3 regions of the Pseudarthrobacter sp. IC2-21 genome follow, and region 3 is predicted to be linked to each of the others. Evidence: riboswitches for the same ligand, from Rfam matches in the RefSeq annotation. Region 3 holds a riboswitch; each other region holds the start of a gene.
The links. Region 3 has a riboswitch for thiamine pyrophosphate ahead of SBP01_RS10925 (bifunctional hydroxymethylpyrimidine kinase/phosphomethylpyrimidine kinase). Riboswitches for the same ligand answer to the same signal wherever they lie in the genome.
Positions count from the first base shown of each region.

Region 1: linked by a shared signal. The riboswitch ahead of thiO (glycine oxidase ThiO) and the one ahead of SBP01_RS10925 (bifunctional hydroxymethylpyrimidine kinase/phosphomethylpyrimidine kinase) in region 3 are both predicted to bind thiamine pyrophosphate.
Region 2: linked by a shared signal. The riboswitch ahead of SBP01_RS18145 (ECF transporter S component) and the one ahead of SBP01_RS10925 (bifunctional hydroxymethylpyrimidine kinase/phosphomethylpyrimidine kinase) in region 3 are both predicted to bind thiamine pyrophosphate.

Region 1 covers NZ_CP139145.1:2,823,625-2,826,890, forward strand. Annotated here, with positions in the region: gene thiO (glycine oxidase ThiO) at 1-1,238, opposite strand, end outside; TPP riboswitch at 1,291-1,410, opposite strand; gene SBP01_RS12975 (thiamine phosphate synthase) at 1,438-2,205, shown strand; gene SBP01_RS12980 (RNB domain-containing ribonuclease) at 2,311-3,266, shown strand, end outside.
Region 2 covers NZ_CP139145.1:3,916,319-3,919,584, forward strand. Annotated here, with positions in the region: gene SBP01_RS18140 (ABC transporter ATP-binding protein) at 1-1,142, opposite strand, end outside; gene SBP01_RS18145 (ECF transporter S component) at 1,142-1,762, opposite strand; TPP riboswitch at 1,835-1,970, opposite strand; gene SBP01_RS18150 (heme-degrading domain-containing protein) at 2,027-2,569, shown strand; gene SBP01_RS18155 (DUF4235 domain-containing protein) at 2,640-2,903, shown strand; gene mnhG (monovalent cation/H(+) antiporter subunit G) at 3,031-3,266, opposite strand, start outside.
Region 3 covers NZ_CP139145.1:2,367,699-2,370,964, forward strand. Annotated here, with positions in the region: gene SBP01_RS10925 (bifunctional hydroxymethylpyrimidine kinase/phosphomethylpyrimidine kinase) at 1-1,370, opposite strand, end outside; TPP riboswitch at 1,500-1,597, opposite strand; gene SBP01_RS10930 (Rne/Rng family ribonuclease) at 1,712-3,266, opposite strand, start outside.

The sequences.
Region 1 (3,266 bases), 460 kb from region 3:
GTTTCATGGTGCCGGCCGCTAAACCTTGCCGGGTCCAGGGCGGCCCGGTGCGGATCGATCCGGCCATCCAGCAGTTCCCGGCAGATGGCTGCCGCCGCCGGGGCCAGCAACACTCCGTGCCGGTAGAAACCGGTGGCAATAATCAGCCCCCGCACGTGTCCGCCGTCGGGAACGGAGACCCGGCCGAGCAGCGGTGCGTTGTCCGGTGTTGCAGGACGCGCCCGCGCGGTGCACTCGATGAGCTCCAGCTCGGCGACGGCGGGTACCAGGACCTGCGCGTCACGCAGCAGTTGGTAAACGCCGCCTGCAGAGACGGCCGTTCCTGGCGCGGCAGTATCTCCGGCTTCCGGCAGTGCGTCCTCCCGCTGTGTTGCACCGATCACCACTGTGCCGTCCTGGCGGGGGACGATGTATACGGGTACTCCGTGGACCAGGCCCCGTACCGTGGAGGTCACTAATGGACGCAGGTGCTGTGGAACGCGCAGGCGCAGTATGTCGCCGAATACGGGCCTCAGGGGCAGCTGCACCCCGGCCGGCAGGCCCTCCAGGGCAGCGGCCTGAAGGCCGTTGGCTACGATCGTCTCCCCCGCCCGGACCGTTCCGCCATTGGCCAGTTCCACGCCCCGAACCCGGTCCCCCTCCCAGAGGAGTCCGGTGGCCCGGGAACCGACCGCGAAACCGTTGACGGCGCCGTCCACGAAGGTCCCGGCGCCCGGTTGGTGGCCGGCCAGCACTGTCCGGAGCGAGGCGATCAGCCTGCGCGGGTCCACCTGATGGTCCGCGGGAATGTCCAGGGCACACGAAATCGCGGGACTGAGAAGTGGTTCCTTTGCCCTCGCGTCGCGCACCGTCAGCGGCTCGACGAGCAGTCCGTTGGCCTCCTGGACGGCCCGGAGGTCCATCAGCGCCCGACGGTCCGCGGCGTCGGCACCCACGGCGAGGGTCGGCGTCGTCAGGTAGCCAAAGTCCCCCGCCCCGGCCCGGCCGAGGTTTGCCGCGAAGTCAGGCCAGAGACGCGAGGACTCGAGCATCAGCTCCAGGAGGCTTTCCTCCTGGTAGTGCAGCTCACTGACGGGGGCGAGCATGCCGGCGGCCGCCCAACTGGCCCCGGAGCCTGGTTGGTCGTCGATCAGCACTGCGGAACGGCCGGAGGCCCGCGCCTCCCACGCGATGCTGTGGCCGATGACGCCGCCACCGATCACCGCCACGTCCGCGTGCAGGACGGCGGGCCCGTTCATGTAGCTGCCCACGGCAGGATGGGATGTGCTGGCGGACGCGCCGCCGGATGGGGGGACCATGTGTTTCCTTCCCTACGCCGGTACTAGCCGGATCAGGTCAAGCGGTCGGCTCTGACGCCCTCTCAGCCCGGCCGCTTTGTGACGGCTGTAACGGGCTCCCGCAGTACTCGCCCAGTTTAGGGGAACTATGGTGGTTTCCATGAACGTGTCCTCCAGCCCCAGCGCCCTCCCCAGCCCCACTGCCCAGGAGTCCCGCGGATTGCCCCGCGGCGCCAGGTTGTACTTGTGCACCGATGCGCGCCGGGACCGCGGGGACTTTGCCGATTTTGTGGACGCCGCGTTCGCCGGCGGCGTGGACATCATCCAACTCCGCGACAAGGACATCGAGGCCGCCGAGGAGTTGGACCTGCTGGCAGTCCTTCAGGCGGCCGCCGCCCGGCATGGACGGCTCTGGGCAGTGAATGACCGCGCCGACATCGCCATGCTCTCGGGCGCCCCGGTGTTCCACATTGGCCAGCAAGACCTGCCCGTGGCCTCCGCCCGCACGCTGCTGGGGCCCGGCGCCGTGGTGGGGCTTTCCACCCACACCACTGAGCAGGTGGAAGGCGCCATCCGCTTGTCGTCCTCGGTGGCCGGCGACGACGGCCTTGACTATTTCTGCGTGGGACCGGTGTGGGCCACCCCCACCAAACCCGGTCGTGCCGCCGTTGGCCTTGACCTGGTACGTTACGCCGCAGACGCGGTCAAGGCCGCCGCCCACGCCGGTGATGCCGGTGACGCGGGTGATGCGGCCGGTCCGGGTGCCGTGCCGTGGTTCGCGATCGGCGGGATTGACCTGACGAACGTAGAACAGGTGGTGGCGGCCGGTGCCAGCAGGATCGTTGTGGTCCGCGCCATCACGGAGGCGGCTGATCCCGCTGCCGCTGCCAGGGCCCTCCTGGCCGCCCTGGATGCCGGTACCGCCTGAGATTTCCCTGCCGGTTCCGCAGAATCAGCCGGCCGGTTCCGGGAATCCGGCGCACGGCGGGGCGGAGCGTGCACGATCCCCGGAAATCGGGCTAATCTGACTTTTGTGTCCCATCATCGGTTGGCTCCCAACGTCCACGAGAAGACCAACGCTCTCGCGGCAGCCCTGAGTGCACTGCGGACTGAGCTGGAACTGCCCGGGCCCTACCCGGCCGAAGCAGTCCGCGACGCCGAGGCTGCCGTGGCAGCGCATCAGCTGCCGGTCACTGACCTGACGGACGTTGAATTCCTGACCATCGATCCGGCATCGTCCACGGATCTGGACCAGGCGCTGTTCATTGAGCGGGCCAGCGCCGGCTACCGCGTCCTGTACGCCATCGCGGACGTGCCGTCCTTCGTCCGCCCCGGCGGTAGCCTCGACGCCGAAACCCGACGCCGCGGTCAGACGTTCTACGCCCCCGATGGCCGGATTCCGCTGCACCCCGAGGTCATCAGCGAAGAGGCGGGCAGCCTGCTGGCCGACCAACTGTGCTCGGCGTTTGTCTGGGAATTCGGCCTCAACGGCGACGCCCATGTCGACAGTGTGTCCGTGCGGCGGGCCACGATCCGCAGCCGGGCCAAGCTGGACTACAAGGGTGTCCAGGCCCAGATCGACGCCGGAACGGCCGGCCCGGTGCTGCAGCTCCTGAAGGAAGTGGGGCTCAAACGGGTTGAACTGGAGCGGCAGCGCGGCGGGGCCAGCCTCAACATGCCGGAGCAGGAAATCGTTCAACTGCCCGACGGCGGCTACCGGATTGCCGCGGCACCCCAGCTTCCCGTGGAGGATTGGAATGCGCAGATTTCGCTGATGACCGGGATGGCGGCGGCGGACATGATGCTGGCCGGAAAGGTTGGCATCCTGCGGACCATGCCCGCCCCGGACGAACGCTCCCTCCGGCATTTCCGGCTTCAGACGGTGGCACTCGGCAAGCCGTGGGACGGAAAGATCAGCTACGGCGAATACCTTCGCAGCCTGGACCCCACCGAGCCCCGGCAACTGGCCGTCCTCTATTCCGCGGGGAT
Region 2 (3,266 bases), 1.5 Mb from region 3:
ACCTTTCCTGCCACCGGCGCCAGCAGTCCTGCGAGCGTCAGCGCGAATGTGGACTTCCCGGCGCCGTTGGGTCCGGTGACGGTCAGTGCCTGGCCGGCCCGGACCTGGGCGGTGATGCCGGTTTGGACGGGGACCGGCGGGATGGTCCGGAACCCCCGGCGTCGCGGGCGCTCACGGGACACCGCAAGGTGCTCGGCTGCAAGCAACAGCTCCCCCGTTCCGCCGGAGCTACCCGAGCTTCCGGAAGCGCCCACGCTGCCGGAAGCGCCGGTCCGGGGACGCGTGGCCGGAACATACCCCGGCACCCACACCCCGGCGTCGATCAGCATGTCCCGCGCCTCGGCGAGCACCCTGTCCGGCGGCCCGTCCAGGAGCACTGCGGAGGCGCTGCCGGGGGTGCCGGAAGCCGCGCCGACCCCCGCAGCCACGCCGGGCTGCAGCACCACGATCCGGTCCACCAGGTCTTTCCAGACGGACACCCGGTGTTCCACCACCACCAGGGTGGCCCCGGTTTTATCGAGGGAGCGGCCCACCGCGTCACGGACCTCCAGGACGCCGGCCGGGTCGAGGTTGGCGGTCGGCTCGTCCAGCAGGATCAGCCCTGGCCGCATCGCAAGGATCCCGGCCAGCGCCAGCCGCTGCTTTTGGCCCCCGGACAGGGCCGACGTCGGGTGGTCCAGGGGAAGGCCCGCCGCACCGTCCGGGCGGCCGGCACTCCGCAGCCCGACGTCGTCGAGCGCTTCGTCCACCCGCCGCCAGATCTCGTCCCGCGGCACGGCCAGGTTTTCGGCGCCAAAGGCGACGTCGTCACCCACGCGGGAGAGGACCACCTGGGTTTCAGGGTCCTGTTGCATAAGTCCGGCGCGGCCGCGCCGGGCACGCGGCTCGGCGCCGTCGATCAGCAGCGTGCCCGTCTCATCGGCGTCGTCCCCTTCGTCCCCCAGCACCCCTGCCAGCGCATGCAGCAGCGTTGATTTGCCGGCGCCTGACGGGCCCAGGAGCAGCACCCGTTCACCGGGTGCAATGTCCAGGTCCAGCCCGTGGACGGCGGGTACGGCGCGGCCGGCGTGCCGCCACCCCCAGCCGCGGGCGGACACGGCTGCGGGGCGCACGGCGGAGGCGCCGGCGTCGGAAGCGGCCATCAGTTGAAGACGGGCTCCGAGGAGGCCTTCCGGGACGCGAAGGAGCTCAGCACACCGGTCCTCGCGAGGCCGCGGGTGGCCACCCAGGACACGGCACCGGCGATTACGGCGCCGGAGATGGCGCAGAAGAGAATGTAGGCGGCTTTGTCGCCGGCCTCGTAGGCGATGTTCCAGCCCCACGGGAGGAACGAGTCGTTCAGGCCACAGAAGAGGCCTGCCCCGGCACCTGCCAGCATGGCGGTGGGCAGGTTGAACTTCCGGTAGCCGAACGCGGCGAACACCAGTTCCGCGCCGAGGCCCTGCAGGATGCCGGAGATCAGCACGGTGGTGCCGTACTGGGATCCCATCATGAGCTCACCGGTGGCGGCCACGGCCTCGCAGAACAGTGCGGCGCCCGGCTTGCGGATGACGAGCATGCCCAGAATGGCCGGAATCATCCAGCCGCCGGAGATCAGGCCGGTCAGGGGCGGGTAGGTGGCGTTCATCGGTGCCGAGACCAGCGCCGCGCCCTGGTCCCACGCCCAGAAGATCACGCCGCCGGCGATGGCGATCAGAGCCGCCACCACGATGTCCACTACGCGCCAGGTGTAGCCGGCCTTCTTGATGCTTACTGTTGTCATGTCAACCTCCTGAGGTACAGGAGGGGAGAGTATTCGCGGTTTCGGCCCGGCCTGCGCCGCCCGGATCCGGACACTCTGAGAAGCTCGACTCCCTTGCGCCGGTACTAACCGGATCAGGTTCGAGGGTCTGCGGCTGTCCGCACTCTCAGCGCCCACCACCGGCTGCATTCCTGCAGTGCCCGACGGCGGCGCTCCCCTGTCGTAATAAATCTGCCCTGATGGGCGTGACCCAGTTTACACCGCAGCCGCGGTAGATTGTGGGCCATGACTGCCGAACCGTCCGATGTGACCCTGTTCGATCCCGATGCCGGCGGGAGCCAGCCCCCCGGTTCGCTGGAGGCATTGATTGCCAGGATCGACGGCGAGATCAGCGAGCTGCAGTTCCCGCGGTTCAGCAAGGACGATTCGCTCAACCTGGGGCTGCTGCTGGTGGAGCTGGGCAAAACGAGGAAGCTGCCCATTGCCATCGACATCACCAAGGGCGAGCAGGTCCTGTTCCACGTGGCCCTGGACGGTGCCACGCCCAACAACGAGCACTGGGTGCGGGCCAAGCAGCGCACAGCCGCGCGGTACGAAATCCCATCGCTGCTGGTGGGCCTGCGGGCAAGGCTGCGGGGCGGCAGGATCGAGGACCAGGGCTGGTATGACGAATCCGTCTATGCCGCACACGGCGGGTCCTTTCCCGTGTACGTTGCCGGCGTGGGCGCCGTGGCCACCGTGACCGTCTCGGGGCTGCCGCAAATGCAGGACCATGACCTCGTGGTGGAGGCCCTCAGGGAGATTCTGGGGTCCATGCGCCCTGCCTGAATGCCGGCTGGGACGCTGATCACGTTAGGCTAAAGGCAGTCCCCCGATCCGCCCACAAGGAGTTCACCCCATGAACCTGTTCATCAAGCTGCTCGGCACCGGAATCAGCCTCGCCGCCGGGTTTGTCGGCACCAAGGTAGTCAACACCGTCTGGGAAAAGTCCACCGGCCGGAAGCCCCCCACCGGCAAGCACGAAGACACCCCAACGAGCCTTCGGTCCGCCCTGACCTTCGCGCTGATCTCGGCCTCGGTCAGCACCATCATCCAGGTCCTCGCCAACCGCGGCACGCAGCGGGCCATCACCCGGTTCGCGAAGACCCAGGACATCGTCTAACGGATTTACCGTCCGGCTGCCGGGCTGTGGCTCGGCGCTCTTGTTCGGGCCACAGCCCGGCGCTCTTGTTCGTGGCTCTTGTCCGGCGGTCTTGCTGTGGCTCTGGTCCGGGCAAAATCCTCAGCCGTCAGGACTCTTCGTCGCGGGCCGACTTGGCCGCTTTCTGGACCACGGCCTCCAGGTCATCGGAGCTGAGCAAATCCCGGTGCATGTGCTTGGTGCGGTAGCCGGCCCGGCCCACCATGTGCGCGGACACCGGCACCGTCAGCAGCTGGAAAATCCATGCCACCAGCAGCACCGGCCACACCCACCACGACCGCATCTGCAGGCCGATGGCCGCCAGGAGCAGGAACAGTCCCAGCA
Region 3 (3,266 bases):
CATTCGGCATAGGGATGGGCTTCGGGTGCGCCCGCTGCCAGGAACTGCGCATGCAGGGTCTGGCCCACTTCCGCGTAGAGCCAGAAGCACGGCAGGACTGCCGCCACCAGCACGGCGTAGCTGCCGGCGGCGGAGGCCGCAAGCAGGTGATCCACGTACGACTTGGTGACCGGGCCCAGGGTGCGCTCCACCGTGCGGGTGCTGAGCCAGGTGCGATGCAGCTCGGATTCGACCTCGAGGCACTGTTGGGCGGACCTGGCCCAGAACAGCTGGGCGGCCTCCGTAGGCGCCAGCGCGCTGGCCCGGGCCAGGGCACGGGAATAGCCGTTGAGATAGATGGCATCCTGGGCGAGGTAGTAGGCGAACTGGTCCTCTGCGAGAGTGCCGGCCGCCAGCCCGCGGATGAATTCGAGCCGGTAGATGGCGTCCAGGTCGGGGGCCGCCGCCCGGCGAAGGGTCGCAGCGAAATCTTTGCCGGTGAGTTCCGCGGCTGCGGATTGGGCTGCGGGATCCCCTGCTGCGGATTCAGCCGGAACCGGCGCACCGCCAACAGGTTTCCCGCCGGCCTCAGGCTGGTGGAAATGGTGGAAATGGTTAATTGGGCCGCTCCCGCTTCCCACCTCCAGCAGCCCGGACGCCTGAAGTGCACCCGCGAGCCAGGGCTTTACCTCCCGCAGTGACGCCTCCCAGTCCCCCAGCCTGGCCTGCGCCGTGGCCATGGCCGAGGACAGCGAGCAGCCGGTGCCATGGCTGTTGCGGGTGGGAATCCGGTCTCCGGCCACTTCCACCACCGGGCGTGACAGCAGCCCCCCGGCGTTGACGAGGGCATCCGGGCACGCACCGCCGTCGAGATGGCCCCCCTTGACCAGGATGGTGGCGCCGGTGGCAGCGGCCAGGCGCTTGCCCTGTTCCAGCGCGGTGGCCCAGCTGTGGGCGCGCGGCGCGGCCACAAGGATCGCCAGTTCGGCGAGGTTGGGCGTGATCAGGTCCGCCAGCGGCAGCAGGGTCCGCAGGGCAGCCTCCGCGGATTCTTCCAGCAGCCGGTCCCCGCTGGTGGCCACCATGACCGGATCCAGAACAACGACGGCGGGACGCACCTTTTCGAGCCAGCTGCGGACGGTGTCAATCACCTCCGCGTTGCCCAGCATGCCGATCTTGACGGCGTCGATGGTGATGTCATCACTGATCGCGTCAAGCTGCTGGCGCAGGAATCCGGCCGGCGGCACGTGGACATCCCGGACTCCCCGGGTGTTCTGCGCGGTCAGGGCGGTGATGGCTGCCATGCCGTAACCGCCCAGGGCGGCGATGCTCTTGAGGTCGGCCTGGATGCCTGCCCCGCCGGACGGATCCGATCCTGCGATGGACAGCACCCGCGGAGTATGTCGCACCCCCGCCGCCGCCGAGGATTCCGGTGCAGGGCGCCGGGCAGAACCCTGCGCAGGAGATTGCGTTTCCTGGCTGCTGGAAGATTCTGAGGACGCGGGAGGAAGGACATAGGTCGAAGCCAAAGGAGACATCCCTTCGCCGGTACTAACCGGACAGGTTCAACGGGTGTGGATCTCAGCCGGCCCTTTGCGCGGCACCCCGTGTCAGTAACCCACCCTAGCGTTTACCCGCGTTTGCCGCCTCACATGAAGCCGAAACGGCGGAAGCCCGCACCGCCCCGGAAAAGGGCTGTGCGGGCTTCCGTGGAGGTGTCCAAGCCAACGGGTCAGAGTTCCGAAGCGGGTACTCCTACGCCGAGGATAATCGGCGCGTTGGTTTCTTTCGGCGCAGCCGCCGCACGGGCTTCGGTGCGCTCCGGCGCCTTGGCAGCATGCGTATGACCGGCACTGGCGACCTGAACGGCTTCGTGATGCTCCACCGTGGTGGCGTTGGCTGCGCCCTGGGCTCGGCTCGCGCTCCGGTTCCGCCGCGGACGGCGGGCCCGGGGCTGCTCGGTGTGGTCGGAATAGTCCTTCTCCGCCACGGCGGGAGCCTGGGCAGGCGCCTGGGCCTGGGCCTGGGCAGGTGCCTGGGCCTGGGCCTGGGCGGGAGCCTCGGCAGGCGCCTGCCGGGCAGGCTCGGCGGGGGCAGCCGGGGCCGGTTCGCCAAGCTTGGCGAACGCCTCCGCCAGGCGGTCCAGGGTCAGCGCCGGAGCCTGGGGCTGTTCCTCGTGATGCTCCACGAACGGCAGCACCACCTGCTCGCCGCCGAACGTGAGGACCGCGGCAGGGCGGCCGGTGCTGTCCGTTTCGGACGGATGTGCCGGCGTCGAAGCAGGGGTTGCCGTGCCGGGGGTGCTGCCGGCAGCGCCATGGGCTACTTCCTCGTCGTGCAGGTGGGCGGCGTGTGCAGCGGCCGCGATGTTGGCCAGGGCCACCCTTGTCGCTTCAGCCTTGGCATGGCGTTCGGCATCTGTCGGATCAGGGTGGACCGTGTGGATCTGCACGGGAGCTGCCGGCGCTACGTCCAGCGGCTGGCCGCCGCGGCCGCGGCGGCGCTTCCGGTCGGTCCGGGCGCCCTGCTGGGCTTCCGGGCGGGCGTCGTTGCGCTGGTTGTCCGGCCGCTGTGTGTCCGGCCGGGTGTCCGCCCGCTGCACGTGGTGCTCGGCGGCGACGGTGTTGGCGCGGCGGTGCTCCACAGGATCGTCGTGGGTGACAATTCCGCGGCCGGCGCAGGCCTCGCACTGTTCCCCGAAGACTTCCAGAAGACCGGTGCCCATGCGCTTGCGCGTCATCTGCACCAGACCCAGCGAAGTCACCTCAGCCACCTGATGCTTGGTGCGGTCACGGCCCAGGCATTCCACCATGCGGCGGAGCACGAGGTCGCGGTTGGACTCAAGGACCATGTCGATGAAGTCGATGACAATGATGCCGCCGATGTCCCGGAGCCGGAGCTGCCGGACCACTTCTTCGGCCGCTTCGAGGTTGTTCTTGGTGACGGTTTCCTCGAGGTTGCCGCCGCTGCCGGTGAACTTTCCGGTGTTGACGTCCACCACGGTCATGGCTTCGGTCCGGTCGATGACCAGCGAGCCGCCGGAGGGCAGGAAGACCTTGCGTTCGAGTGCTTTGTGGATCTGCTCGTCGATCCGCCAGGCCGAGAAGATGTCCTGGTCCTTGGTCCACTTTTCCAGCCGGCCCACCAGGTCCGGGGCCACGTAGGTTACGTAGGCCTCGATGGTGTCCCAGGCCTCTTCACCGGAGACGATCAGCTTCGAGAAGTCCTCGTTGAAGACGTCACGGACCACCTTGATGGTGAGGTCCGGTTCGCCGTACAGCAGTTCG